DNA from 4 places in the Geobacillus sp. GHH01 genome. Region 1 is predicted to be linked to each of the others. Evidence: riboswitches for the same ligand, from Rfam matches in the RefSeq annotation. Region 1 holds a riboswitch; each other region holds the start of a gene.

Region 1 (7,317 bases):
TGTTTATCGCGGACGCCAAACGTCTCGGCATCTTTCGGCGTCATATGAATGTGGCGCTTGGCAATGATCACCCCTTTGTCGACGGTCACCGTCCCCTTCGGTCCGTGAATCGTAATGCCCGGCGTTCCGTCAATATCGCCGGATAAGCGGACCGGGGGCGCGACGCCGAGCTTGAAGCTGTCGGTTTTCGAAATTTCAAGCTGGGTGAGCGAACGGACCGGTCCGAGGACGCGGACGTTTTCAATTTTCCCTTTCGGCCCTTCGACCGTCACCGTTTCCTTGGCGGCGAACTGGCCAGGCTGCGACAACGGCTTGAGCACCGTCAGCTCGGCGCCTTCGCCAAACAGCGCCGCCATGTGTTCTTTTGATAAATGAATGTGGCGATTCGATACCCCTACTGGAACCATCAATGGTGATCTCTCCTTTTTTGCTGGCTATGGTATGTTCTTTATATAACGTATCCATTTCCGGCAAAATTAAAGAGGCCGACCTCGCGTCAGCCCCTTGTTTTTGCCCCATATCCTAATTTTTTCAGCAGCGCAATCGCCTGCTCTTTTTCTGCCGCCGTCAGCGCCGAAACCGTTTCGTGAATTTTTTCCGCATGCTCGGGAAATACGCGTTCAATAAACCGCCGCCCCTCTTCTGTAATGGACGCGTACGTGACGCGCCGGTCCTTTTCGCAGGCGCGGCGGACGATCAATCCTTTGTTTTCCAGTTTGTCAATGACGTAGGTGATGCTCCCGCTCGCCAGCAAAATTTTTTCGCCAATTTGCTGGAGCGGCTGATCCCCTTTATGGTATAACAATTCTAACACGGCAAATTCGGTCGGATTGACCCCGAATGAGTGGATTGATTTGTTCACTTGGTCGCTTACGGCGCGGTAAGCCCGCGACAATACGATAAACAACTTTAGCGATTGCTCGAGTTCTTGCTCTTTTTGTTCCATGCCATCCAACCCTTTGCATTTAACCATTTCTTACTTGCATTATACTTGAACAGCAAACAGGCAGGCAACCGTTTTTGCCAGGCGCTGGTCCATTTTTCTCGCCAGCGGCCGTTCCTTTCGCTATGATAATTTTGTTATAGGGCAGCGCTTGGGCGATTGTCACATTTGTGGAAACGGCGCATATGAAAAAATAAAGGCTGATGAAGGGGGAATTGGATGAACGGGGTATTGACCGGCAGTGTGCTGTCCGCCTTATCGACCGGACTTGGCGCTGTGCCGATTTTGTTTATGGCCAAATCGCTCACCCACCGCTGGCGCGATGTGCTCCTCGCGTTTTCAGCCGGCATTATGATGGCGGCCTCGATGACAAGTCTTATTCCCGAGGCCCTGCGGTCCGGCGGTTTTGAGGCGCTCGCCATCGGATTGGCGGCGGGGGTGCTCGTGTTAACGTTGCTTGAGATGACCGTCCCCCATATCGACTTGGAGCATACGAAAAGCGGCTTGCAATTCGACGAAAAGGCGATGCTCATCATCGCCGCCATTGCGATGCACAATCTCCCCGAAGGGCTGTCAGTCGGGGTGAGCTACGCCTCAGACGGCGCTTCGCAAATCGGCAATTTGATCGCATTGGCCATCGGCTTGCAAAACGCGCCGGAAGGATTTTTGGTCGCCTTGTTTTTAGTCAATCAGCAGATTGGCCGCTTTAAAGCGTTTGTCATTGCCACGTTAACCGGCGCGGTCGAAATTGTGACGTCTTTGCTCGGCTTTTATTTAACCTCTCTCTTCCGCGGCCTCGTTCCATACGGGTTGGCGTTTGCCGCCGGGGCGATGCTGTTTATCATTTACAAAGAACTCATTCCCGAAAGTCATGGCGACGGCAACGAACGGATCTCGACGTACGCGTTTATTATCGGCATTTTGTTTATGATTTTGTTAACCGAATCGTTTTAGCGATCCCCCCTTCCGTCATCGAGACAGGCGCTCCTCTCCATACAGAACGAAACACCCCGCTGCCTTGCCTGGCAGCGGGGTGTTCTCATTATTGGACGGCCTCTTCTTTTTCTTCATACGGATGGGCGACCCAGCCGGACGGGTCGATGAACAGACGGACGGCTACGACTTGGCGGTCGTCCATGAGCGTAAAGTAGTGCGGATTCCCTTCCGGCACGGAAATGACGTCGCCGGCTTCAAGCTCTACATCAAAATAACCGGTTTCTTTGTCGCCTTTGATGATGAAAATGCCATGGCCGGCCGTAATGGCGCGCACTTCATCTTCCGTATGGATGTGCACTTGTTCAAATTTTTTCAGCAGTTCATCCAAGTTCGGCGTCGCATCGGACAGAGCGACGATATCCCATGTTTTGTAGCCGCGGCGCGCCGCCAAATCTTCAATTTCATCTTTGAACGTCGCCAAAATTTCATTTTTCTCTTCATCCGTGAGTACGTATTTGTCACGCAAATGCTCCGGCAGTTTCGTGATGTCCCAATGTTCATACAACACCCCTTGACTGTTCAAAAACGCGCGCACATTGTCTTCTCCTTCAATCACTTGGCCCGTTTTTCTCACTTTGATGACGGCCATGTCAAAATCCCCCTTCTAAAAGATGTATATTAACCAACCGGCAGGCCGGCCCGTTGCAAAAGCAGCCGCTTCACCTGCCAGCTGAACAAAAACTCCCACGCTTCCAAATGTTTTTTCGCTTCAAACGCCGTTCGTCCCCAGACGGTAATGCCGTGGTTGTGGATCAACACGGCGCCGGCGTCGCCATGAACATGGTTCGCAAACTCCCGAGCCAGCGTCGGGATGTCGGCGTCATTGTTAATGATCGGGATGCGCACTGCGGCGTTTTCTTCCCAAATGCCAAACGCCTTGATGATTTCCTGGCCGGAAAAGACTGCTTCCCCGTTTGACGCATACAGTTCAGAAATCAAATTGTTGTCCACGGTATGAACGTGCAAGACGCAACCGGCGTTTGTGCGGTTGTAAATTTCCACATGCAGCAGCGTCTCCGCTGATGGCTTTAAATGTGTTTTCTCCGCTGGTCGGCCGGCAGCGTCAACGAGCAAGAAGTCCTCATCCGTTTGCTTCCGCTTATCCTTGCCGCTCGCTGTCACCAAAAACGTCAACGGGTCGTCCGTCACTTTGATCGACAAATTGCCGCTTGTTGCGAAAAACCAATCGCGGGCGGCGAGCTCGGCTTTCACTTCCGCAAGCTCGTTCCACTTTTTCACGACGATGCTCATACGATCACCTCCATTCGCTGCAACGCATCCATCACGTCAAAAAACGTCGCAAATGGCGCGTGCGGCAGGTCAAGCTCTTGACATTTTTCAAGCAGAAAATCGCGCGCCAGCACATAGTCGGCTTGCCTGGCCACCGCCAAGTCGGTGATCGAATCGCCGATGACGACGTGATACCCGTCCGGGCGGGCAAGCCTGCGCAATAGCGACGGCTTGCAGCAGCCGCAGCCGTTTTGGCACCGGCTGTCACATGCATGCGGCCATGTGATGCGGATCGTCTCACCGCTGAAATCGGAGCCGTTGCAAAAAATCCGCTCCGGTTCAATGAGCCCTTCAAGCAGCGGATAGACGAAAAAGTCGATGCCGCCGCTCACGATATAGAGCGGGATGCTTTGCTCTTTTGTCCATGCGACAAACTCGCGGAACCCTTCGCGCAAGCGGGCGGTGCTAAGCAAAAAGTCAACAATCTCCCCTTTCAGCGCTGACGGAAGAAGCGAAAACATTTTTCCGACGCCTTCCTGAACGGAGATGCGCTGGGCGAGAATGTCGTCCTTTAGCGCCTCCCACTCCGGCGGGGCGAACTGTTTCATAATCGCGATGATGTTGTCGTTTTCCGTGATCGTGCCGTCAAAATCGCAAAAAAGAACGAGTTGTTTCGTCATGCTTCCACCTCAATAGCGCCCCAGCGGTCGATCGCCTTTTGCAGCGCCTCGTTGTCTTTCGCCGCTTCACGAAGCGGACGGCCGACCAGCGCTGCGTCGATCGCCGCGCGAAACGCCCGTCCGCCGCCGATCGCCCCGTCCGGGTGGCCGTGGATGCCGCCGCCGGCGTTGACGACGCTGTCAAGGCCAAAATCGCGGACAAGGAGCGGCACCAAGCCCGGATGGATGCCGGCCGATGGCACTGGAAACGCCCGGGCAAACGGCTCTTGTTCATCGGTCAGCGCCCGGGCGATGCCAAGCGCCTGCTCGCGCTCCAAGGCGACGCTGCCGTACGGCGACGGGAACAGAACAAAGTCGGCGCCGGCAAGCCGCAAAAGCTTTCCAAGCAAGAGCGACGGGGCGACGCCGTAAAACTCCGACGGCGTGATCGCGCCGCTGAACGCCGGGTGGGCCATGATCGGAACGGAAATCTCTTCATCTTCCCGCAACCCTTGCAGGACGTCCAATCCATAGGCGAACACGTTGAACAACAGCACATCGGCGCCAAGCTCAGCCGCCCGTTTCGCTTTTTCTTTCAGTTCAAACGTTTTGCCGGTCAAGTTGACGGCATACAGCGTCCGCTTGCCTGTTTGTTCGTACACCTCTTCGAGCGCCGCTTTGCCTTCTGTAATGCGCTTCGCAAATGGCAGACGATCGCTGTCAAACAAAATTTCGTCATCTTTGACCAAGTCAACGCCGCCAAGCGCTTGCTTTTTCAACTCTGATGTCAAATACGCCAAATCGCGGCCGACGATGCCTTTGAAAATGCTCATCAACAGCGGGCGGTCGTACACTCCGACCTTTTCGCGAATGCCGGCGATGCCAAAGCGCGGCCCCGGAAACTGCCGCTTCCATTCTTCCGGAAATGCCAAATCAAGCAACCGCACTTCCCCGTCAAGCGACAGCTTGCCGAACGTCGTCACCAACAATGCTGGCAAATCGGCGCTGAAGTTCACCGTCGGATAGGCGATTTTGACGATCGCCCGCTTCAACCGCTTGCCGAAATAGGCGTTTACCCGCTCGCTCTCGCCAAGCTCCTCGACCGCAACGACTTCCCCTTTATGTTTGCGGAGCTGGTCTTGCTCCAGCTGCGGCAAGTCGGTCCATGTGCCGACCGTCAAGCCGAGCGCGATCCCTTCGGCCTTTTTGCGAATGTCTTTCTCGTCATGAAGCAAATACGTCGCAATGACTGCACTCATCGCCCATCCCTCTTTCAATATATGGCGAAATAAAAAAGCCCCTTCCTAAGAAGAGGCGTCATTCATTCATGGCGCTCTTCTTATCTCTCAGCGTTTCCGCTGCAAGAATTAGCACCGTGCTTGGCGCGCGCCAAGCCGGTTGCCGGGCTTCATTGGGCTCGTCCCTCCGCCTGCTCTTGATAAGAAAGCCTGCTCGTTTATGCACTTGTCAAGCAATTGGCAAATTTACTTTGAATTATGCCATCACCGATTGGCGTTGTCAATCATTTTTCAAAAATTTTTTTCAAACAATCCAAGGCGGCCGATCCGCTCCGCTGCTTCGCGAAGCCGCGCTTCATCGGTCAAGAGGCCGACGCGCACATACCCTTCGCCGTGCTCGCCGAACCCGATGCCTGGGGCGACGGCGACATGCGCCCGCTCAAGCAGCATGTCGGCAAACTCAGCGGATGATATGCCTTTTGGCAGCGGAAGCCAGGCGAAAAACGACCCGGATGGCGCCTGCACCTCCCAGCCGGCCTCGCAGAGCGCAGCGATGAACGCATTGCGGCGCGCCTCATACAATGCGACCAGCTCCGTGACACAATCTTGCGGACCAAGGAGCGCCGCGGCGGCCGCTTCCTGGATGGCGCCGAACAAGCTGACATACAAATGATCCTGCAAAAGCTCAAGCGCCCGAATGATCCGCTCGTTGCCGACGGCAAACGCCACACGCCAGCCGGCCATATTGTATGTTTTCGAAAACGTATAAATTTCGACGCCGACGTCTTTCGCCCCATCGACTTCCAGGAAGCTGACCGGTTTCCGGCCGTCAAAGCCGATCGCCCCATAAGCGAAATCGTGCACGACGGCAATGCCGTGCTTGGCGGCAAACGCCACCGTCTCCGCGAAAAATTCCTTTGTCGCCGTCGCGCCGGTCGGATTGTTCGGATAGTTTAAAAACATGAGCTTCGCTCGGTCGGCCACTGCCGCCGGAATGGCTTCATAGTCCGGCAAAAAACCGTTTTCCGCAACAAGCGGCATCATTTCCATCCGCGCGCGGGCAAGCGCGATCCCCGACCAATAGTCCGGATAGCCCGGGTCCGGGGCCAGCACCACATCGCCCGGGTTGACGAGGCAAAGCGGCAGCTCGACAAGCCCGGCCTTGCCGCCGAACAAAATGGCGACTTCGCGGTCTGGATCGATGTTCACCCCGTATTCACGCGCGTAAAACGCGGCGATGGCTTCTTTCAAAAAGAAGTAGCCTTGAAACGGCGAATATTTATGGTATTTCGGATTAGCCGCCGCCCGCTGCATCGCCTCAACGATATGCTTTGGCGTCGGCTGATCCGGGTTGCCTTGCCCTAAATTGATCACGTCGCATCCGGCCTTGATTTTCTCCCCGACTTTTGCGACAAGCGAGGCGAAAAATTGCTTTGGCAGCTGCTCAAGCAACTCGGAAAAAGGAATTTCCATCGTCATCGCCCACACCTTCTTAAAAAATTCTTGAAATTCTAGTGCAACATCATATATCGTAAAAAGCAAAATGTAAAGCAAAATTTTTTCGAGGTGAAAACTCATGACGATCCGCATCGCCTGCCTCCAGCTTGATATTGCGTTTGGCGACCCGAACGAAAACGAACGGCGCGCGGAAAGCGCCATTGAATCGGCCGTCAAGGACGGCGCGAATATCATCGTGCTGCCGGAATTATGGACGACCGGCTACGATTTGACGCGCCTAGATGAGATTGCCGACGAAGGCGCCGAACGGGCCAAAGCGTTCGCCTCCCGCCTAGCGCAAGCACACAGCATCCATCTCGTCGCCGGCTCGGTCGCTAAAAAAACAACAACCGGCGTGACGAACACGATGATCGTGGCCGACCGGAACGGTCAAATCGTCGGCGAATATAGCAAACTCCATCTGTTCCAATTGATGGATGAACATTTGTATTTGCAGCCGGGAAGCAGCTTAGGCTTGTTTTCGCTCGACGGGCTTTCATGCGCCGGGGTCATTTGCTATGACATCCGCTTTCCGGAGTGGATTCGCGCCCATGCTTTGGCTGGGGCGGAAGTGCTGTTTGTCGTCGCCGAATGGCCGCTTCCCCGCCTGCACCATTGGCGGACGCTCTTGATGGCGCGGGCGATTGAAAACCAATGCTACGTCGTCGCCTGCAACCGGGCTGGCCGCGACCCGAACAACGTCTTTGCCGGCCATTCGCTCGTCATCGACCCATGGGGCGAAGTGATCGCCGAG
Region 2 (7,317 bases), 1.5 Mb from region 1:
CACCCACTATTTTCCGCCGCAAGCCAATCGCGAGACGGTGCAAAGGCTCACGGAATGGATGAAACAACAGCTGACAATGTGATACGATACAACTAGAGGGGCGGCTGCGCGCGCCGCTCGGGTGGCGGCGCGGCCGCCAACGAATCGATGGGGTGCCAAGGAGGTTGGAATCATATGGGCATGCCGATGGAGCTGCAGACGGTCATTGTGACAAAAGGAAAGGAACAGCGCGTTCAAGGAAATGTGTTTGTGTTGGAAAAAGAAGGATACCGCTTGTATCCGCTTGACGTGCCGCTTGAAGTGCGCCGGACGGTGCAAAGCGAAGCGAGCGGCGTTGCGGTCGTGAGAAAGCTTGAGTGGAAAGACAGCCGGACGACGGTGACGTATGAGCTCGTCAGCCTGTATTCGACGAATTGAACGAGGCTGCACACCACGAAGCGGCTGAATGAGAGCTGAACGGGTTCATCGGACAGGAGCGCAAACGGAAGAACGGTTTGCGCTCTTGGCTCAAGTTTTTTCCGTCTATAGTTAACTTGTGGCGTCAGGCCGATTCAGACAAGCATAAAAATAGCCTTTGCTTGAGGACTTCCTGTGCGACGTTTGATCATACCATAAAAAAGTAGGGGGGAGGAGAAGGAGTTTGGCCGCGGAGAGCGAATATCATACGATGAATTCGATGCCGCAAGGAGGGAAAACGTGGCGAAAAAGCGAATCGATCACGACCGGTTGTTCAAGGAGCTGCTGTCGACGTTTTTCGAAGACTTTTTGCTTCTTTTCTTTCCTGACGTGTACGAGCACATCGACGTCCATCATCTTTCCTTTCTCTCCGAAGAGCTGTTCACCGACGTGACAGCTGGGGAAAAGCACCGCGTCGACTTGTTGGTCGAAACAAAGGTAAGAGGGGAGGACGGGCTCGTCATCGTTCACGTCGAACATCAAAGCTATAAGCAGCGGACGTTCCCCGAGCGAATGTTCCTCTACTTCAGCCGCTTGTTTCAAAAACACCGCCGCCGCATCCTCCCGATCGCCATTTTCAGCTACGACGAACGCCACGACGAACCTTCCTCATTGATGATTCAATTTCCATTTTTGACGGTTCTTGACTTCCGCTTTCTGACGGTGGAACTGCGCAAACTGCCGTGGCGCGAGTACATCCGCCGTGACAATCCGGTTGCCGCCGCCTTGTTAAGCAAAATGGGGTATAATGAAAGCGAGAAGGTGGAAGTGAAAAAGGAGTTTTTGCGCATCCTAGTCCGCCTCGAGCTCGATGAGGCGAAGCAGCGGCTGTTGTTTGGGTTTTTTGAAACGTATTTGCGGTTGTCCGAAGCGGAGGAAATCCAACTGCGAAACGAGGTGAGCCAAATGGAGACGAAGGAAGCGAAACAAGTGATGGAGCTCATCATCTCATACGAACAGCGGGGAATCGAGAAAGGCATTCAACAAGGAGTCAAACAAGGAATCGAACAAGGGTTGAAACAAGGAATAAAGCAAGGGATGAAGCAAGGGATTGAACAGGGACGCCAAAAAGGGATCGAGGAAGGGAAAATCGACATCGCGAAGAAAATGTTGGCGAAAGGGTACGATGTCGACACGATCCACGAGCTGACCGGGTTGCCGGCGGAAAAGATTGAACAGCTGAAGAAGTAAACCCGCCTTCGCATTGTCGTCGACCCCCAATCGTGCCAAAACCCCGGGGGATCGACGACAATCATTTTATGCGTTCGAACCTTACGGCCATCGAGGGTAAAGTCTATTGACAGAATTTGTCGGTGACGTTCATCGTCCCGATTGGCGTTTTGATTCTAATGTTGAAAAGGCAGGAGCGCAAACAATCCTTCGGTTTGCACTCTGCCATATGATGAAGCAAGACTGATTCCTTTGCTTTGTTCTGAAATAAAGTGATCATTTACAGAGGGAGCTCACAAAATAGTTCCCGTGATTTCTCCTCCTCAATCCTCTCTTTGATCATCGAAACGATTGGTGATGGAATCGTAAACACGAACCAAAAGCCAGCTCTTCAGTTTTTGATAAAACGCGCTCTTTGTCGCGCCCCCAAGCAAGGGGGCGAAGGAAAGCGGATGGATTTTCAACAATTTCCTAAAGGCGAATGGATATACTGAAGCAATGGAAGCCTCCCCCTTATTCTTGTGCAGAGTCTATTTTTTATTACCACAACTTCCCTTGTTTGTCAAGGATTTGTTCGGCATCGGAATGAAAAAATCCTCCCGATTTTCGTGGGAAGGAGGCGAAATGGGAGGCCCAAAGCAACGGAAAGAAATAAAAAACAGCCGGACAGGGAATACCCTGTCCGGCCGTGTTCTTGTTACACGAGCGGTCCGCCGAGTTTTTCGATGGACGGATCGATGTGGGCGAATTTTTGGAAGTTGGCGCGGAATTTTTGCGCCAGCTCTTTTGCTTTTTGTTCGTATGCTTGTTTGTCGGCCCATGTGTTTTGCGGCTGCAGGACGTCATCCGGCACGCCGGGGACGCGGGTTGGGATGGCGAGGCCGAAAATCGGATCTTTGACTGTTTCGACGTTGTCGAGCTCCCCTTCGACGGCGGCTTGCACCATCGCCCGGGTGTAGGCGAGCTTCATGCGGCTGCCGACGCCGTACGCCCCCCCTGTCCAACCGGTGTTGACCAAAAAGACGCGGACGTTGTGTTCGGCGATTTTTTGCCCGAGCATTTCCGCGTATTCGACGGCCGGGCGCGGCAAAAACGGTGCGCCAAAGCACGTTGAGAACGTTGCTTCCGGTTCGGTGACGCCGCGTTCGGTGCCGGCGAGCTTGCTTGTGTAGCCGCTTAAGAAATGGTACATCGCTTGTTCGCGCGTCAGCTTGCTGATCGGCGGCAGGACGCCGAACGCATCAGCCGTCAAAAACACGATCGTGGACGGATGGCCGGCGACGCTCGGGTCGATGATGTTTTGGATCGCCTGAAGCGGGTAGGCGGCGCGCGTGTTTTCCGTCAGCGTGCCGTCGTCGTAATTCGGCACCCGCGTCGCGTCATCGAGGACGACGTTTTCGAGCACCGCGCCGAAGCCGATGGCGTCAAAAATTTGCGGCTCTTTCTCGCGCGATAGGTTGATGCATTTCGCATAGCAGCCGCCTTCGATGTTGAAAATACCGCGGCTTGACCAGCCGTGTTCATCATCGCCGATCAAGCGGCGGTTCGGGTCGGTCGAGAGCGTCGTTTTTCCCGTTCCCGACAAGCCGAAAAAGAGGGCGACGTCGCCTTCCTGGCCGACGTTGGCCGAGCAGTGCATCGGCAGGATGCCTTGTTCCGGCAGCAAATAGTTCATCACCGAGAAAATCGATTTTTTCATTTCGCCGGCATACTCGGTGCCGCCGATCAACACGGTGCGCCGTTCAAACGAGATGATGATGAACGCTTCCGAGCGCGTGCCGTCGACTTTCGGGTCGGCTTTAAAGTTCGGCGCGCAAATGACGGTGAATTGCGGCTCATGCACGGCGAGCTCTTCGGCGTTCGGCCGAATGAACAGCTGATGGACGAACAAGTTGTGCCAGGCGAATTCGTTGACGACTTGAATCGGCAGCCGGTATTTCGGATCGGCGCCGGCAAAGCCTTTAAACACGAACAGTTCATCTTTCTTCATTAAATAGTCGAGCACTTTGTCGTACAGTTTATCAAACGTCTCCGGAGACATCGGCTGGTTGACCGCTCCCCAGTCGATCGTTTGCTTCGTTGACGGTTCTTCGACGATGTATTTGTCTTTCGGCGACCGCCCTGTGTACTTGCCGGTCGTGACCGCGACGGCTCCGGTGTGCGTCAGCCGTCCTTCGTTCCGCTGCAGGACTTTCTCGACGAGCTCGGCGACGGACAGTTGATGATGCACGTACGGTTTTTGCAGCAATACATCAAGCTTATTCGTCATGTTTGCGATCCCCATATTCAAAACCTGCCTTCTTTTTGAAATCACTCTTGAAAATAGTATAACACATTTTTATTAATAGTCCATACTAATTGTGTGGGTTTTTCAAACTTTATTTTGCCCAATGTGTCGATTTCCTTGAGGAAAGAATTTTCTCGGCTGGAAATGATAAAAAATGAATTTTGATAGTTGACTTTGCCGATTCCATTGCGATAAGATAAGTCATTGAACGGATACTCTTATCCCGAGCCGGTGGAGGGACAGGCCCGATGAAGCCCAGCAACCGTCACAACTGTACATGTGTGAAATGGTGCTAACCTGTGGCAAGGCGCAGTCCTTGAACGATAAGAGTGAAAGGAAGCAATACGATTGCCATGACCTTTCCTCAGCCGTTACAGGAAAGGTTTTTTATATTGCGAAGGGAAAAAGGGAAATGAGTTCCGTGTCGCCACATTATGCCAAGAGGAGGAAACAAACCGAATGTCAGCCAAACGCCGCTTGTTTACTTCAGAGTCTGTGACGGAAGGACATCCGGATAAAATTTGCGACCAAATTTCTGACGCCATTTTGGATGCCATTTTGGAAAAAGATCCGAACGCCCGCGTCGCCTGCGAAACGAGCGTCACGACCGGGCTGGTGCTCGTGAGCGGGGAAATCACGACATCAACATACGTGGACATTCCGCGCATCGTCCGCGATACGGTCCGGGAGATCGGCTACACGCGCGCCAAATACGGATTTGACGCCGATACGTGCGCGGTGCTGACGTCGATTGACGAACAATCGCCGGACATTGCGATGGGGGTGAACCGGGCGCTTGAGGCGCGCGAAGGTCAGATGACTGACGAGGAAATTGAAGCGATTGGCGCCGGCGACCAAGGATTGATGTTTGGGTTCGCCTGCAATGAGACGGAAGAATTGATGCCGTTGCCGATTTCGCTTGCGCACCGCTTGGCGCGCCGATTGGCGGAAGTGCGCAAAACGGATGTCTTGCCGTACTTGCGGCCGGACGGGAAAACGCAAGTGACGATCGAATACGATGAAAACGGCAAACCGGTGCGCGTCGATACGATCGTCGTTTCCGCGCAGCACCATCCGGAAATTACGCAAGAGCAAATCGAGCGCGACATTAAAGAACAGGTCATCAAGCCGGTCGTGCCCGCAGAGCTGCTTGATGAGAACACGAAATATTTCATCAACCCGACAGGACGGTTTGTCATCGGCGGTCCGCAAGGGGATGCTGGGTTGACGGGGCGCAAAATCATCGTCGATACGTACGGCGGCTACGCCCGCCACGGCGGCGGCGCGTTCTCGGGCAAAGATCCGACGAAAGTCGACCGCTCGGCGGCGTATGCGGCCCGCTATGTCGCGAAAAACATCGTCGCGGCAGGACTGGCCGACAAATGCGAAGTGCAGCTTGCCTACGCGATCGGCGTCGCCCGCCCAGTTTCGATTTCGATCGATACGTTCGGCACCGGCAAAGTATCGGAAGACATTTTGATTGAGGTCGTGCGCAACAACTTCGATCTCCGCCCGGCGGGCATCATCAAAATGCTCGACCTTCGCCGCCCGATTTACAAACAGACGGCTGCTTACGGCCATTTTGGGCGTACGGACATCGACCTGCCGTGGGAGCGCACCGACAAAGCCGCCTTGTTGAAAGAACAAGCGCTGGCGTTGGCGGACAAGTGATGAAAGAAAAAGAGCTGCCTGATCACGGCAGCTCTTTTTTGTTGGCGCACGATGTCCGCTGTTGCTGCAGCGCTTTGTAATACTGCCCTTTCTCGACATATTCGCGGCGTATGCGCTCCATTTCACGGATGTCGTCTTCCGTCAGTTCGCGGACGACTTTCGCCGGCCGGCCGAGGGCGAGCGTGTTGGGCGGAATTTTTTTGCCCGGCGGCACTAAACTGCCGGCGCCGATAAACGCGCCTTCCCCGATTTCCGCGCGGTCCAAAATGATCGAGCCCATGCCGATGAGCGCGTTTTTGCGAACGATGGCGCTGTGCAAAATGACTTGATGGCCGACTGTTACACCGTCTTCAATGATAAGCGGATTGTTTGGACTTTGATGCAAAATTGAGTTATCTTGAATATTGACCCGGTTGCCAATCACCGTTGGCGCCACATCGCCGCGAATGACGGTATTGAACCAAATGCTCGTCTCTTCGCCGATCACGACATCGCCGGTGATCGTCACATAGTCGGCGATAAAGGCGGAGGCGGCAATTTGCGGCGTTTTGCCTTTGTATGGGTAAATCATGGGCGTTCGTTCCTTTCTGCTGCAAAATCGATCGTTCACCATGTATTGTACAACGCTGCGTCCAAATCGCCAACGAAAGTGAGCGCGCCTGATCGGGATTGGTGAAAAACGTTTCGTTTCGCCCGATGAGTGGTTGGGATCGGGAAAGAAGATCCGATTTCACAAAGCTTCTCAACGTGAGAAGAACCGTTGTTGAGCGGTTTTTTCATTCCATCGCCAACCCTTTTATGGTTTGCCCCGGCCGCATTGATGGCAATACTGGAAGACGAGATCGCAGGCTGTTCAGACGCGAAACGATTTTGGTTGCTGATAAGATGGAAATGCTAGGAGACGAGACCATGGTGTTTGCACCTGAGGTGAGCCGATTGAACATTCCGAAAAACCCCATCGCCTTGATGAAAATGGTGTATCGTGACGTGCTTCCGCTTGTCCACCGCGAGCTTGCCTATTGGCGGCGCCAGGCCGAGCGCATTCCCGACCCGGAATTGCGGCGCCAGGCCTTGGCGAGCATCGCTTCGAAAACGTTCCATTGCGAAGGCGGCTCCATTTTGGCGCTCTTGGCCGGAGAAAACATGGAGGATTGCATCCGCTTTATCGTGGCTTACCAGACGATCAGCGATTATTTGGATAATTTGTGCGACCGCAGCACCTCGCTCGATCCGCTCGACTTTCGCGCCTTGCACGATTCGATGCCGGACGCTTTGACGATCGGCGCGGAGCCGTCGAACTATTACCGCCATCGCCGCGAACAGGAAGACGGCGGCTATTTGCCGGCGCTCGTCCGCACGTGCCAAGAGGTGCTCGAGACGGTGCGCCATTATGAGACGATCGCCCCATTTTTGCATGAATTGGCCGGATATTATTGCGACTTGCAAGTGCATAAACATGTCGAAGCGAGCGATCGGGTGCCGCGGCTGGAGAAATGGTTCGCGCAATACAAAGACGCCTTGCCGCCGATGGAATGGTATGAGTTTTCCGCCTGCTCCGGTTCGACGCTCGGCATTTTCTGCCTCGTCGCCTATGCGTTTGGCGAATCGCTGCCGCCGGAGATGGCGAGACAAGTGCGCGACGGTTATTTTCCGTACATTCAAGGACTGCACATTTTGCTCGACTATTTGATCGACCAGGAGGAAGACCGGGACGGCGGCGATTTAAACTTTTG
Region 3 (7,317 bases), 390 kb from region 1:
ACGCCGTATTGGGACAGCGAGGTGCGCGGGGCGGTGTTTGGCCTCACGCGCGGCACGACGAAGGAGCATTTCATCCGGGCCACCTTGGAATCGCTCGCCTACCAGACAAAAGATGTGCTCGCCGCCATGGAAGCCGATTCCGGCATCTCGCTGACGACGCTGCGCGTTGACGGCGGGGCGGTGAAAAACAACTTCCTCATGCAGTTCCAGAGCGATTTGCTGGCCGTTCCGGTCGAACGGCCGGTCGTGAATGAAACGACGGCCTTGGGTGCGGCGTATTTGGCCGGATTGGCCGTCGGCTATTGGAACAGCCGGGACGACATCGCCGCCCAATGGCAGCTGGATCGCCGCTTTGAACCGAAGATGGACGACGCCAAGCGGACCGCGCTCTATGAAGGATGGAAAAAAGCGGTGCAGGCGGCGCGGGCGTTTAAATAAGAAAAAACGCAGATGTCTCGTCATGGGCATCTGCGTTTTTGTATTTTGGCTTACACATTACGGAGCGGAAGAAAAATGAAACGGCATCGCCCTCCTTTGTTTGTCGAGTAAAGGCGATTTTTTTCGATGCGCATTCAACAAAGCAAAAAAAGCTGAGCGTTTGAAACATTAATATAGTCAAACAAATTTATGTTCTAAATAATCATATATGATAAGGATCAAATTACAAAAAATGTTGAAGCAAGTTGAATCATCTCATGCTTCCGGCTTTATCGGGCGCGCTCATCAACACGGTCGTCACCATTCAATATTTGCGAAGCGAAATCATTGATACGAAAGTGAAAGATTTCGTGAAAACAGCGCGCGCCAAGGGCGTTCCAGAACGCCAGATTTACTGGCGGCACATTTTGCGCAATTCGTTTTTGCCGATCGCAGCGTTTTTAGGCTATGAAATTACGGGTCTCATCGGCGGTTCCGTGTTTTTAGAGTCCATTTACAGTTATCCAGGGCTTGGACAACTGTTTTTGCAGTCGATTATGCAGCGCGACTACAGCGTCGTAACGGCGCTTGTGATGATTTCCGGGGTCGCGACGCTTGTGGGGACCTTGCTTTCTGACATTATTTTAAGTGCGGTCGATCCGCGCATTCGCATTGAGTAAGGGAGGGGCGTGGAATATGAAAATTGAGGTGAACCGTCCTGCTCCAGTTGAAATAGCCTGTGAGAAAAGCCCTTCCGCTCTTTCGATTATGTGGCGGGAGCTCGTCCGCGATCGGCTGGCTCTTGTTTCGCTCATTATATTGTCCGTCATTTTGCTGATTGTCTACGGCGCTTCCATTTTTTTAGACCAAGAGGAAATTGTAAAGGTAGACTTTTTGGCCATTTATTCACCGCCATCGGCGGAACATTGGCTTGGCACCGATTATGGCGGCCGCGATGTGTTCGGCCAGCTGATCATTGGAGCCCGCAATTCCTTTACGATCGGCCTGGCGATTACGCTAATCACAGGTGCGATCGGCCTTGTGGTGGGGCTTGTGGCCGGCTATTTCGGCGGCTGGATCGACAACGTCATCATGCGCATCATCGATTTTATTCTCGTCTTGCCGTTTTTAATGCTGGTGATCGTCTTTGTAGCCATCGTCCCGAAATACAATGTGGCGACGTTCATTTTGATTATGAGCGCGTTTTTATGGACGGGCAAAGCCCGGCTCATTCGCGCCAAGACGCTTGCCGAGCGGGAATTGGACTATGTCAGCGCATCCAAGACGCTCGGGACGCCGGATTGGAAAATCATTTTGTTTCAAATTTTGCCGAACTTAAGCTCCATTATCATCGTCAATTTGACGTTGAACTTAGCTGGCAACATCGGCATTGAGTCAGGTCTTACATACTTGGGGTTCGGGCTGCCGGAAAGCACGCCAAGCCTTGGGACGCTGGTCAGCTATGCGACCAATCCCGATGTGCTGCAAAACAAATGGTGGGTATGGCTGCCTGCATCATTGCTCATTTTGGTGATGATGCTGTGCATAAATTTCATCGGCCAAGCGGTGAAACGTGCGGCTGATGCAAGACAACGACTAGGATAAGGGGGAAGAAAATGTGAAGAGAAAATGGCTGGCGGCTCTCGCCGCGCTCTTGCTCGTGCTCGCCGGGTGCACGGGCAAATCCGACACAACGAGCGGAAAGGGCAACAATAACGAAAAACCGGCGGCTCAGAAGGAAGACATCAGCAAATTCCCGATGACGGTGAAAAACGACGGGAAAATCATCGATGGCGGCGTGTTGAAATACGGCCTTGTGTCCGATACGCCGTTTGAAGGGACGCTCAGCTATGCATTCTACACCGGAGCGCCCGACGCAGAGATTTTGTAATTTTTTGACGAGTCGCTTTTTCGGACGAACGGTGACTATGAAATTACAAATGATGGGGCTGCCACGTATGAGTTGTCGGATGATAAAAAGACGATGACAATCCATATTAAAGACAATGTGAATTGGCATGACGGCCAGCCGGTGACCGCTGAAGACTTGGAGTATGCGTATTTGGTCATCGGCCATAAAGATTACACCGGCGTCCGCTATGGCGATGCGCTCATCCAAGGGATCGTCGGGATGGAAGAATATCACAGCGGCAAAGCGGATAAAATTTCCGGCATTAAAGTCATCGACAAAAAGACGTTGACGATCACATGGAAACAGGCCAATCCGTCGGTGTTGACTGGCATTTGGGCGTATCCGCTGCCGAAGCATTACTTGAAAGACATTCCGATCAAAGACTTGGCGAAATCGGATAAAATCCGGAAAAACCCGATCGGGTTCGGTCCGTTTAAAGTGAAGAAAATCGTTCCGGGCGAGTCGGTAGAGTTTGTTCGCAATGATGACTACTGGGCTGGCAAACCGAACTTGGAAGGCGTCATTTTGAAAGTCGTCAGCCCGCAAGTCGTCCTGCAAGCGCTGAAAAAAGGCGAAATTGACGTCGCTGAGTTCCCGACTGACCAATATTTGAACGCGAAAGGGACGAAAAACATTCAGTTTATCGGTAGAGTGGATTTGGCGTACAACTATATCGGCTTTAAACTCGGCCATTGGGATGCGAAAAAGCAAGAAAATGTGATGGACAATCCGAAATTCCAGAACAAAAAGCTGCGCCAAGCCATGGCGTACGCCATCAACAACCAAGAAGTGGCTGATCGCTTGTACCACGGCTTGCGCTTCCCGGCGACCACGCTGATCCCGCCGTCGTTCCCGGGATACCATGACAGCTCGATCAAAGGGTACACGTATAATCCGGAAAAAGCAAAACAGCTGCTTGATGAGGCCGGCTATAAAGATGTGGACGGCGACGGCTTGCGCGAAGATCCGAACGGCAAAAAGTTTACGATCAACTTTTTGGCGATGAGCGGCGGCGATATTGCCGAGCCGTTGGCGAAGTTTTACATGCAATGCTGGAAAGACGTTGGCTTGGATGTCCAATTGGTGGACGGCCGTCTGGCGGAGTTCAACTCGTTCTATGACATGGTTGAAAAAGATGACCCGAAAGTGGATGTTTACGCTGCCGCTTGGGCAACGGGAACGGACGTCGACCCGTACGGATTGTACGGCCGCAACGTCATGTTCAACTACTCGCGTTGGGTGAACGAGAAAAATGATGAGCTGCTAGAAAAAGGCCATTCCGAGCAGGCGTTTGACAAGGAGTATCGCCGGAAAATTTACAGCGAGTGGCAAAAGCTAATGAACGAAGAAGTGCCGGTCATCCCAACGTTGTATCGTTCCGCCATCTACGCAGTCAACAACCGCGTCGCCAACTTTACGGTTGACCCGAGCTCGAAGCTGACGTGGAAAGATGTCGGCGTCACGGCCGAGCAGCCGGAAGTGGCGGAATAAACAAAAAAGCGATTGCTTCTATGGGATTCGATATGGTAACATGAAAGACAAATGATCATACGTCTTATCAAGAGTGGGCGAGAGAACGGGCTTGATGACCCCACAGCAACCTGCCGCCGGCAAGGTGCTAACACCCGCAAAGCGGTCTCGCTTTGGATGATAAGAACGGCTGTCCCCTTTCGCATCATTCCGAGGCGAAAGGGGTTTTTGTCGATAGGGGGTGAAGGGGGAAATAGTGGAGAGGGACATGTCGATCCGAGCTTGCATGGCCGCTCATCTCCGTGCCGCTGCGTTCGCCGTTCATGTCATGCGCTGCGTGCAGGCGGAGCTGATTCGGTTTGACCCTGAAGCGGCGGTTTATGTCGACCGCGGGGGCGGATATACCCACTTGTATGGGAAAGCGCAAGGGACAACCTTTTCAGTGTTGTTGACCGACAGCGAGGCGGACGAATGGAAGGCGGACGGACCGTACGCCCTTGATCGCTACATATGGACAGAGCTTGGGAAAAAAGGGGTTTTTCCAATGCGGATGACGCCGTATTTACAAGCTGTATGGTTAATGGAGTCATAGAAAGGAAGAGGACGAATGGCAGTCAAAAAATTTGAGCATGTCGGCATTCAAGTGAAAGACATCGAGACATCAAAGGCATTTTACCAAAACGTCGTCGGCCTGGAGCTGCTCGACGAAATGATTCATACGAACGGAACGATGAAATTGGCGTTTTTAGGGATTGACGGCTCGATCGTCGTCGAGCTGATCGAAGGATACAACCCGGATTTGCCGACGGAAGGAAAAGTGCACCACGTGGCGTTTACGGTCGAAGGCATCGAGCAGGAAAAAGAACGGCTTCAGTCGCTCGGCGTCCCGCTAGTGTGGGATGAAATTACAACGCTCCCAAACGGGGCGAAATACTTATTTTTCCTTGGTCCGGACGGCGAATGGATCGAGTTTTACGAGCCGGCGCAATGAACGAAGGGGAAGGTGGCCATACCGATGGCCGCCTTTTGCCGTGCAAGAAGGAAAATAGGGAGTGCACCGCGTATAGGTAAAGGGGAGAGGAGGAGAACAGATGGAGCCGCAAGTCATTCGCGCCATTCAAGACGACTACCCGGATGAATTCGCCTGGTGCTACGGCTGCGGACGGTTGAATGAGCAAGGCCATCATTTCCGCACCGGCTGGGACGGAGACAAAACGGTGACCGTCTATACGCCGCGCCCGGAACATACGGCGATCCCCGGGTTTGTGTACGGCGGGCTGATCGCCTCGCTCATCGACTGCCATGGCACCGGGTCGGCGGCGCTCGCCTTGCATCGGAAAAACGGCCATGAGCCGGGAAGCGGGGAAACGCCGCCGCGCTTTGTCACCGCGTCGCTTCATGTCGACTTTGTCAAGCCGACGCCGCATGGCGTGCCGCTTGTCGCCGTCGGAACGGTGACGGAGATTCACCCGAAAAAATGGCAAGTGGACACCGAGGTGTTCGCCAACGGCGAACTGTGCGCCCGCGGTCAAGTCGTCGCGGTCGTCATGCCGAAAACGTTTGTCCAGGGATGACAAGCAAACGAAAAGCGCCGGAGGGCGGCTGTTTTTGACAGCGCTTTCTCCGGCGCTTCGCTCGTTGCGCTCGATCCCGCTTGGGAAAAAGCGGACATCTTCACAAGTGACATGTTCATCCTTGGATGGCGGGGCGAAACAGGTTGCCGATCGAACGCTTCTAGGCATGGCTGCTGCCAACAGCCCGATTCAGTTGGACCGGTTTGGCGTCTGCCTCGGCGCCAGCGTTTCACTTCCCTTCCATAAACGAAAGCGCTTTTTTACGGTTTATCCATAATCAGCACCGAGGAGGTCGCGCTCGCCACTTCTTTGCCGTTTTGCCGGACGACGGCAGTCACGTAGGCGACAGTTTTCCCGAACTTTTCCACTCGCGCTTCCACTTCAGCTTCCCCTGCCGCCGCGGGGCGGTGAAACGTCGTCTGCAAGTTGATGGACGCGTGCAGCTGGTCATCGCGAAGCAAGGTGGTCACCGCATACGCCATGAGAATATCCGCCGCCGCTCCGACGAACCCGCCCATGATCACCCCGTTGCCGTTGAGGAGCGATTCATGGATCGTCCATACCCCTTTCGCATAGCCGTCACGGGCTTCCGCCAGGCGGACGCCGAGCGTCTCATCGCACGGCGGCGGCGCGCTTTTTCCGGCAATGACGTCATGCAAGTTGGTAATTGGCTTCATCTCGAACATCCTTTCTGTCATCCATTGCGTTTCCATGAAAATGGGGTCATTTTCATGCCCGGATGGAGGGCAAAACGCCGCCCGCGGATCGTTTCGGTGAACATCATGGATCCTAAAGCAGCGATTTTCATCGGGTGGTGAGCGAAATGAGCTCATGGATGTTTTATTCGCCAAACGGCGGCGATTTCCTCTTTTTCGTGCGCAAGGGAGGAGTACGGCAAAGCGGCGGCGAAAGAAACAAACAGCGGATGATGGAAAGGAGAGGGTCTTATGTATCAACCGCCAGACGCCGGCCGTTGGACCGGGCGGGTTGACAGCGTGAGCGATGAACGGGCGTTTCGCCTTCATCAGCGCATTCGCCTGCTCGACTTGTCCCAACCATTGGAGACAGCGGCAGAACGGGCGGCCGCGTTCATCGGGTTTGCGTGCGACGAAGGCGTGCGCCGCAACCAAGGACGCCAAGGGGCGAAAGAGGCGCCTGCCGCCGTCAAAGCCGCGCTGGCCCGGCTGCCTTGGCATCTTCCGGAAGGGGTCGTTGTCTATGACGCAGGCGATGTCGTTTGCGTCGATGAACGGCTCGAACAAAGCCAGACGGAACTTGGGAAGGCGGTCGCCCGCCTGCTGCAACACAACATGGCGCCTATCGTGATCGGCGGCGGCCATGAGACGGCGTATGGGCATTACTTGGGCGTCCGGGAAGCGCTTGGGACGGATGCCCGCCTTGGCATCCTCAACATTGACGCCCATTTCGACTTGCGCCCGTACGATGACGGCCCGACATCGGGGACGATGTTTCGGCAAATATTGGATCAAGACGATCGAGTGAGCTACTTCTGCCTTGGCATTCAGCGGCTCGGCAACACGGCGGCGCTGTTTGCGGACGCCGAGACGTATCGGTGCCGTTACATGCTGGAAGACGAGCTGACCGCAGGGCCGATCGAGGCTGCCTATGAACAAATCGAGAAGTTTGCCGCCGATCATGATGCGGTGATGCTCACCTTTTGCATGGACGCCATCAGCGCAGCCGCCGCGCCGGGGGTGAGCGCGCCGTCGCCGTTTGGGCTCGCCCCGTCTCTGGCGCGCGCGCTCATCCGCCGAATCGTTTCCCATCCGAAAACGATCAGCGTCGACCTTTGCGAAGTCAATCCACTCTTGGATGAAGGCGGAAAAACGGTGGCGTTGGCCGCCGCCTTTTGCATGGAAGCGCTCCTTCATTTTCAACGCTTGCAGCCAAGGCGGTGAGAACGTGAAATTGGTCATTGCCGAA
Region 4 (7,317 bases), 1.4 Mb from region 1:
CGTGCCGGAAGGCGAAAAAATGGTTGGATGAACACGGCATTGAGGTGCAAACGGTGCATTTGGTCGACGAGCCGCTGACGAAAGAGCAGCTCGCCCGTTTGCACCGTCAAAGCGGGCTGCCGCTCAAAAAATTTTTCAACACGAGCGGGATGAAATACCGCGAGCTTGGCTTGAAGGACAAGCTCGACCGCGCATCGGAAGACGAGATGCTCGATTGGCTCGCCTCGGACGGGATGTTGGTCAAACGGCCGATTTTGACGGACGGCGAGCGGGTCGTCGTGGGCTTTCGCGAACAAGAATACGAGGCGTTTTTCGCGGCGGGGACATAAAAAATTTTTTGCAAAATCGGGTGAATTCAGTGAGTTTTTGCGGAAAATCGGTTATGATGAAAAGGAATATACATTTTGTCGCAATGGAGGGATACGATGAACACGCCGAAAGAACTTCGCTATACAAAGGAGCATGAGTGGGTGCGCGTGGAAGGAGAGAACGTGCGCATCGGCATTACGGATTACGCCCAATCAGAGCTTGGCGACATCGTCTTTGTCGAGCTGCCGGAAGTCGGCGCAGAGGTTACGGCGAACGAGCCGTTCGGCAGCGTTGAATCGGTGAAAACGGTCTCGGAATTGTATGCGCCGATCAGCGGCACGGTCGTTGAAGTGAATGAGGCGTTAAATGACCATCCGGAGTACGTGAACGAATCGCCGTATGACAAAGCGTGGATGATCGTCGTCAAACCGAATGATTTGAGCGAAATCGACAATTTGTTGACGGCGGAACAATACGAGGCGATGATCAACGAAGGATAAACGTTCCTGCAATCTTCGCTTCGATTCGGGCACTCTATACATACCGGAATTTGATTGAAAAAAGGGGTGCTCGCGATGGCGCTGCAAACGACGCGCATAGATGTCACGGACCGGATCATCGGCAAACTGAACGGCCGCTCGCTGGAGTTGTACGAGGAAGGAGAGCTCATCGGGCGCCTTCCGCTTCCGGCGGCCGTCCCGTTGAAAAAGGGGTATACCGAACAAAACGGAAGAATTTACAAACAGGTGACCGCTACCGTTGAGCCGGACCAAAAATATGTCGATTGCGACGGGGAAGCGGGCTGGTGTTGAAAGGCAACGGTGGATGGCCGTTGCTTTTCATTTTCAACATTTGGCCGGCGCAAGACATACAATAATAGTATCCTCATTTGAAGTTAGGTGGGTCGGACATGCGACGCGTGGAAAAAGTGATCATCGTCGAAGGGCGATCAGACAAGCAAAAAGTGGCGGCGGTGCTGAACGAACCAGTCGTCATCGTCTGCACAAACGGCACGATCAGTGATGCGCGCCTTGAGGAGCTGGCCGATGAGCTGGAAGGATGCGATGTATACGTCTTGGCCGATGCCGATGAGGCGGGAGAAAAATTGCGCCGGCAGTTTCGCCGCATGTTTCCAGAGGCGGAGCATCTTTACATTGACCGGGCGTATCGCGAAGTGGCGGCCGCTCCGCCTTGGCACTTGGCGCAAGTGCTGTTGCGCGCTCGTTTCGACGTCCGCATCGAATCGCTCATGAGGGGAAGAGGCGAGTGAAAGCGATCGACCGAAACGATGTCATGCGAGTGGTGGAAGTCGAGCCGCTTCTGGCCCTTTACTTGTATACCCCGCTGTGCGGCACGTGCCAGCTGGCGCGGCGGATGCTAACGGTGGTGGAGCAGTTGTTTCCGGCGCTGCCGTTTTACGAAACGGACATCAACTATATCCCTGAGCAGGCCGTTGCGTGGAAAATTGAAAGCGTTCCTTGCCTGCTTCTTTTTAGGGACGGAACGGTCGCAGGCAAGTGGTATGCCTTTCATTCCGTTCCGTATTTGTACGAAGTGATTCAAGCCTGCTTGCCGTCCCGATGATTCGCCTTTTTTTGACGCTGTTTGACACATTTCTTGGGAAATGACAAAAACGGCGCTCGTTCGTCAACGGGTTGTCGAGATTTTTGTAAAGGATTTCTCCTCTTCAGGTGGAAGTGAAAAAATAAAAATGGGGGAGGGGATATCCATGGAAATGCGTGAATTAGTCGGGCAGTTCGTGGAACGGATGCAAGCGTTGCGTCATTTGATGCCGATTTTGCCGGATGAGCAGCTGTGTGTTCGGTTTGAAAGTGGGGATGAAACCGCCTTGCTGTTGATCGGCAAGGAACCAGCCGCTTTAGGGATGGAACACGATGAACGGAAAACATTGACCGTGCGCGGCCCCAAAGAAGCGCTCGCGTCCTTGCTGAACGGCGAACTGAAGCTGCAGCAGCTCGTCCGCCTGCAAGAAGTGCACGTGTCAGGAAGCTTCCGTCAGCTGTTGCTTCTTGAATCGCTCCTCCATTTGGCTAAACCGTATCGGCATGTTGGGTGAAAAAATTGTTGACAGCGTTCGACAAGCGGTGATACAATCACATTCGTAAATCAATTGCATAGGCGATTGTTGCGCTCTTATCAAGAGAGGTGGAGGGATGTGCCCAATGAAGCCCGGCAACCGTCAGCGCGTGCGCTGAAATGGTGCCAATTCACACAAAGCGGCCTGCTTTGAGAGATAAGAGACGGAATGGTGCACAATACCTTTCTGTTCTCTGCGGGCAGAAAGGTTTTCTTTTTGCGCTCTGCCGCTTGGGAAGGAAGGTGAAACGATGATTACACTCGAACAAGTGACAAAAATCTATCAAGCGGCCAACGGCTCAGTCACGGCCGTCGACAATGTGTCGCTTGAGATTCGCGAAGGAGAAATTTTCGGCATTATCGGCTACAGCGGCGCGGGGAAAAGCACGCTCATCCGCTTGCTCAATGGGCTCGAGAAGCCGACGAGCGGCCGGGTGGTCGTCGCCGGGCGCGATATGACGCGCGTGAAAGGTCGGGAGCTGCGCAAGGCGCGCCAAGAAATCGGGATGATTTTCCAGCATTTCAACTTGCTTTGGTCTCGCACAGTCAGGGAAAACATTGCCTTTCCGCTTGAAATTGCCGGCGTCCCGAAAGAGGAGCGGAACAAGCGGGTGGATGAATTGATCGAACTTGTCGGCCTTTCCGGGCGCGAGGATGCCTACCCGTCGCAGCTGAGCGGCGGGCAAAAGCAGCGGGTCGGCATCGCCCGGGCGCTCGCCAACAACCCGAAAGTGCTGCTTTGCGACGAGGCGACATCGGCGTTGGACCCACAGACGACCGATGCGATTTTGGACTTGCTCGTTGACATCAACAAGCGCCTCGGGCTGACGATTGTGCTGATCACCCATGAAATGCACGTCATCCGCAAAATTTGCGACCGCGTTGCGGTGATGGAAAGCGGCCGAATCGTCGAGCAAGGCGACGTGCTGCATGTGTTCCGCAACCCGCAGCAGCCGATTACGAAACGGTTCGTCAAGCAGCTGATCGAGCCCGAGGAGACGGAAGAGGCGATTTCCCATTTGTTTGGCCAATACCCGAGCGGGCTGATCGCGCAGCTGACGTTCGTCGGCGCGGCAGCCGGAAAGCCGCTCATCACCGAAGTGGTGCGTCAGTTTGCCGTCGATGTCAACATTTTGCAAGGGAAAATTTCGCAAACCCATCAAGGTGCCTATGGGGTGCTGTTCATTCACCTCGACGGAGCGGCCGATGAAATCGACCGGGCGCTTGACTACATTCAACGCCAGCAAGTGGCGGTGGAGGTGATTCACGATGCTCGCTAACCTCCTGCCGAACGTGCAATGGGAGACGATGTGGGCGGCGACGGTCGAGACGCTGTATATGACGGGAGTGGCGGTGGCGGCCACTTTCGTCCTCGGAATCGTTCTTGGCTTGCTTCTATTTTTGACAGCGAAGGGCAACCTATGGGAAAACCGGTTTGTCAATACCGTGATTGCGGCGTTTGTGAACATTTTCCGCTCCATTCCGTTTATTATTTTGATCATTTTGCTCATTCCGTTTACCACCTGGCTCGTCGGGACGATGCTTGGCGCCAATGCGGCGCTGCCGGCTTTGGTCATTGGGGCCGCGCCGTTTTACGCCCGCATGGTCGAAATCGCTCTTCGCGAAATTGATAAAGGCGTCATCGAAGCAGCCCAAGCGATGGGTGCCTCAACGTGGACGATCATTTGGAAAGTGCTGCTGCCGGAGTCATTGCCGGCGCTTGTCTCCGGCATTACGGTGACGGCGGTGTCGCTCGTCAGCTATACAGCGATGGCTGGAGCCATCGGCGCCGGCGGGCTTGGGAACTTGGCGTATTTGGAAGGGTTCCAGCGCAACCATAACGATGTGACATTTGTCGCAACCGTATTGGTGTTGGTCATTGTATTTATCATTCAGCTGATCGGTGACTTTGTCACTTCGAAAATCGATAAACGATAAAGGGGGAAACAACTGATGAAGAAATGGTTGGGTGTGTTGCTCGCCGCCATTCTCGTGCTCGCTTTGGCGGCATGCGGCGGCAACAATAACGACAGCGCGGAAGGCGGCAAAGACGGCAAATTGGTGAAGTTGAAAGTCGGTGCGTCGAACGTGCCGCATGCGGAAATTTTGGAAAAAGCGAAACCGATTTTGAAGAAAAAAGGCATCGACTTGGAGATCATTACGTTCCAAGATTACATCTTGCCGAACAAAGCGCTGGCTGAGAAGCAAATCGACGCCAACTATTTCCAACACATTCCGTATTTGGAATCGCAAAAGAAAGAGTACGGCTATGATTTCGTCAACGCCGGCGGCATTCATATCGAGCCGATCGGCTTATACTCGAAAAAATACAAAAGCATTGAAGAACTGCCGGACGGCGCGACGATCATCATGAGCAACTCGGTCGCCGACCATGGCCGCATTTTATCGATGCTGCAAGAAAAAGGGCTCATTAAATTGAAACCGGGCGTCGATAAAACGAAAGCGACAGTCAATGACATCATCGAAAATCCAAAGCATTTAAAATTTAAGGCCGATGTCGACGCCGGGCTTCTGCCGCAAATTTACAAAAACGGCGAAGGCGATGCGGTGCTGATCAACGCCAACTATGCGCTTGACGCCGGTTTGGACCCGGCGAAAGACCCGATCGCCGTGGAGTCGCCGAAAAACAATCCGTATGTGAACATTGTGGCGGTGCGCAAAGGCGATGAAAACCGAAAAGAAATCAAAACGCTTGTCGAAGTGCTGCAATCGAAAGAAATTCAAGATTTCATCAAAGAAAAATACCACGGCGCCGTCATTCCAGCGGCGACAAACAATCAATAACGGGAGCGAATCGCTTCCGTTATTTTTTGCACAAAAAAGAGCCGCCCGAAAGTTCAAAACCGTTTTGGATGGAGAGACGCCGCGGCCGGTCTGTTTTCCCGCGCTTCATCGGTTGTTCAAACGCGCCAGTACGGCGGCGAGCATGACGATGATGACGCAGTTTTGCAGGGCGACCACTGTCGTTAAACTGAAGATGACGTCCCCGTGTTCACCGAGAATGCTGCCGATGATGATCCACGCCAAAAACGAAGCGAAAGCGACGGTTAAGGCAAAGACAACCCAACGAATCAATGGCATTCCCCCCTTTCCTATGATGATGGAAGTGGAACAGAACCGTTCGTTTTCATCATGACATTCCGTCGATGTTGGCGAAACGGTGGTGTTTCCACAAGCTTTTAATACCATTCGTTGTTTAATATCGTTTTCCTTCATCCTATTTCGCGCAGGAGACTCCCACTTCAACGACCAAAGGGAGTAAGTGGGAGAGGAATGCTCGTTCCCCCTTTCTTTTGTGTATGATAGAATAAAGACGTGGAGAAAACTGTTAAATAAAGGCATTCCAATAACGGCTGCTCGATGTATGGAGTTGGTTGCAGGAAACGCTGCAACCGTAAAACATCGAGCGTAGGTCCGTCTGTTGTGTGTGGAAGCCAAGTACTGCCAACAGACACACCGAGAGAATCGGCAACGATGCAGGCATGACCTGCGTCGTTGGGTAGTCGTCAACCTGCCCCCTGATGCAACCCCAAGTCAAGGAAGGAGGACGAAGTCCGTTTGCACTTCTGGGGAGTTGCAAGCCCCCACTTCAAGCGTTAGCGAAGTGGGGGTAGTTGACGCATACTAACAGCAGAAACGAACAAAGGGAGGAAAATGATGATGAACAACGAAACACATGCATCGGTCGAATCCGCGCTTCATCGCTACAAAGAGGGAATTGGGGCGTTCACCAAAAAACTTCCGAATGTGGCCGAGCGGTTTAACGCGTTTACGGAAGCGTGCTTTGCCGAGGGAGCGCTGTCAAAAAAAGAAAAACAATTGATTGCCCTCGGCATCAGCTTGGCGGCGCAAGACGAGTATTGCACGATTTACCATACGAAAGGATGCCTTGACGAAGGAGCGTCGGAACGGGAAATTTTGGAAGTATGCGCGGTGGCGGCCGCGTTTGGCGGCGGGGCGGCGATGAGCCAGGCGGTGACGCTCGTGCAGGAATGCCTCCGCGAGCTGCGGACAGCCCATTAGACTCCGGCAACGGGGTCTTTTTTTTGCAAAAGCTCGTACAAACAGCCCGTTTTCGTGTAAAATATAAAAAGCGCTGTCCCTTTTTCCTGTTTTTCTCCGTTTAGTTGCGTCTACATAGTGAAAAAGGGGGCGGAATAGTTGCGCATATTTTTCATTTGTTATAAGATTGTAATGAGAATAAAATGAGAATGAGCGTCCGCTGGGTCAACAGCGAGCGATGACTATTTTCAAGCAGAAATTGGAGGTATGCTGCATGGCAGTGTTGACGATTCAAAATCTCCACGTTGCGGTGGAAGGGAAAGAGATTTTAAAAGGGGTTGACTTGGAAATCAAAGGCGGGGAAATCCACGCTATTATGGGTCCGAACGGGACGGGAAAATCGACGCTGGCTTCGGCCATTATGGGGCACCCGAAATATGAAGTGACGGAAGGATCGGTGACGCTCGACGGCCAGGATGTCCTTGAGATGGAAGTCGATGAGCGGGCGCGCGCCGGCCTGTTTTTGGCGATGCAATACCCAAGCGAAATCAGCGGGGTGACGAACGCCGATTTCCTGCGCGCTGCGATCAACGCCCGGCTTGGCGAGGGCAACGAAATTTCGCTTATGAAATTCATCCGCAAGCTCGATGAAAAAATGGCGTTTTTGGAAATGAATCCGGATATGGCGCACCGTTACTTAAACGAAGGATTCTCGGGCGGGGAGAAAAAGCGAAATGAAATTTTGCAGCTGATGATGCTTGAGCCGAAGATCGCCATTTTGGACGAGATCGACTCCGGATTGGACATTGACGCGCTGAAAATTGTCGCCAAAGGCGTCAACGAAATGCGCAGCAGCGAATTCGGCTGTTTGATCATCACTCACTACCA

What was found. Region 1 has a riboswitch for S-adenosylmethionine ahead of mtnW (2,3-diketo-5-methylthiopentyl-1-phosphate enolase). Riboswitches for the same ligand answer to the same signal wherever they lie in the genome.
Region 2: another riboswitch for S-adenosylmethionine. It lies ahead of metK (methionine adenosyltransferase); the one in region 1 lies ahead of mtnW (2,3-diketo-5-methylthiopentyl-1-phosphate enolase).
Region 3: another riboswitch for S-adenosylmethionine. It lies ahead of GHH_RS06365 (hypothetical protein); the one in region 1 lies ahead of mtnW (2,3-diketo-5-methylthiopentyl-1-phosphate enolase).
Region 4: another riboswitch for S-adenosylmethionine. It lies ahead of GHH_RS15160 (methionine ABC transporter ATP-binding protein); the one in region 1 lies ahead of mtnW (2,3-diketo-5-methylthiopentyl-1-phosphate enolase).

What each region holds. Positions count from the first base shown of each region.
Region 1 covers NC_020210.1:861,142-868,458, reverse strand. The annotation lists gene GHH_RS04440 (phosphate propanoyltransferase) at 1-407, opposite strand, end outside; gene GHH_RS04435 (MarR family winged helix-turn-helix transcriptional regulator) at 497-946, opposite strand; gene GHH_RS04430 (ZIP family metal transporter) at 1,163-1,897, shown strand; gene GHH_RS04425 (acireductone dioxygenase) at 1,986-2,528, opposite strand; gene GHH_RS04420 (methylthioribulose 1-phosphate dehydratase) at 2,558-3,190, opposite strand; gene mtnX (2-hydroxy-3-keto-5-methylthiopentenyl-1-phosphate phosphatase) at 3,187-3,849, opposite strand; gene mtnW (2,3-diketo-5-methylthiopentyl-1-phosphate enolase) at 3,846-5,087, opposite strand; SAM riboswitch class I at 5,165-5,273, opposite strand; gene GHH_RS04405 (pyridoxal phosphate-dependent aminotransferase) at 5,358-6,545, opposite strand; gene GHH_RS04400 (carbon-nitrogen family hydrolase) at 6,643-7,317, shown strand, end outside.
Region 2 covers NC_020210.1:2,926,087-2,933,403, reverse strand. The annotation lists gene GHH_RS14445 (S9 family peptidase) at 1-82, shown strand, start outside; gene GHH_RS14440 (DUF2584 domain-containing protein) at 175-417, shown strand; gene GHH_RS14435 (Rpn family recombination-promoting nuclease/putative transposase) at 697-1,647, shown strand; gene pckA (phosphoenolpyruvate carboxykinase (ATP)) at 2,324-3,910, opposite strand; SAM riboswitch class I at 4,129-4,243, shown strand; gene metK (methionine adenosyltransferase) at 4,373-5,584, shown strand; gene GHH_RS14420 (gamma carbonic anhydrase family protein) at 5,607-6,155, opposite strand; gene GHH_RS14415 (tetraprenyl-beta-curcumene synthase family protein) at 6,494-7,317, shown strand, end outside.
Region 3 covers NC_020210.1:1,254,608-1,261,924, forward strand. The annotation lists gene glpK (glycerol kinase GlpK) at 1-438, shown strand, start outside; partial or broken gene GHH_RS06350 (ABC transporter permease) at 678-1,097, shown strand; gene GHH_RS06355 (ABC transporter permease) at 1,114-2,022, shown strand; partial or broken gene opp4A (oligopeptide ABC transporter substrate-binding protein) at 2,036-3,820, shown strand; SAM riboswitch class I at 3,882-3,986, shown strand; gene GHH_RS06365 (hypothetical protein) at 4,068-4,391, shown strand; gene GHH_RS06370 (VOC family protein) at 4,407-4,790, shown strand; gene GHH_RS06375 (PaaI family thioesterase) at 4,891-5,373, shown strand; gene GHH_RS06380 (hypothetical protein) at 5,408-5,650, shown strand; gene GHH_RS06385 (PaaI family thioesterase) at 5,634-6,050, opposite strand; gene hutG (formimidoylglutamase) at 6,321-7,292, shown strand; gene GHH_RS06395 (response regulator transcription factor) at 7,297-7,317, shown strand, end outside.
Region 4 covers NC_020210.1:3,057,985-3,065,301, reverse strand. The annotation lists gene GHH_RS15190 (arsenate reductase family protein) at 1-329, shown strand, start outside; gene gcvH (glycine cleavage system protein GcvH) at 426-809, shown strand; gene GHH_RS15180 (YusG family protein) at 885-1,121, shown strand; gene GHH_RS15175 (toprim domain-containing protein) at 1,220-1,579, shown strand; gene GHH_RS15170 (thioredoxin family protein) at 1,576-1,893, shown strand; gene GHH_RS15165 (hypothetical protein) at 2,039-2,386, shown strand; SAM riboswitch class I at 2,461-2,570, shown strand; gene GHH_RS15160 (methionine ABC transporter ATP-binding protein) at 2,658-3,686, shown strand; gene GHH_RS15155 (methionine ABC transporter permease) at 3,676-4,344, shown strand; gene GHH_RS15150 (MetQ/NlpA family ABC transporter substrate-binding protein) at 4,360-5,211, shown strand; gene GHH_RS15145 (hypothetical protein) at 5,317-5,508, opposite strand; gene GHH_RS15140 (carboxymuconolactone decarboxylase family protein) at 6,088-6,450, shown strand; gene sufC (Fe-S cluster assembly ATPase SufC) at 6,704-7,317, shown strand, end outside.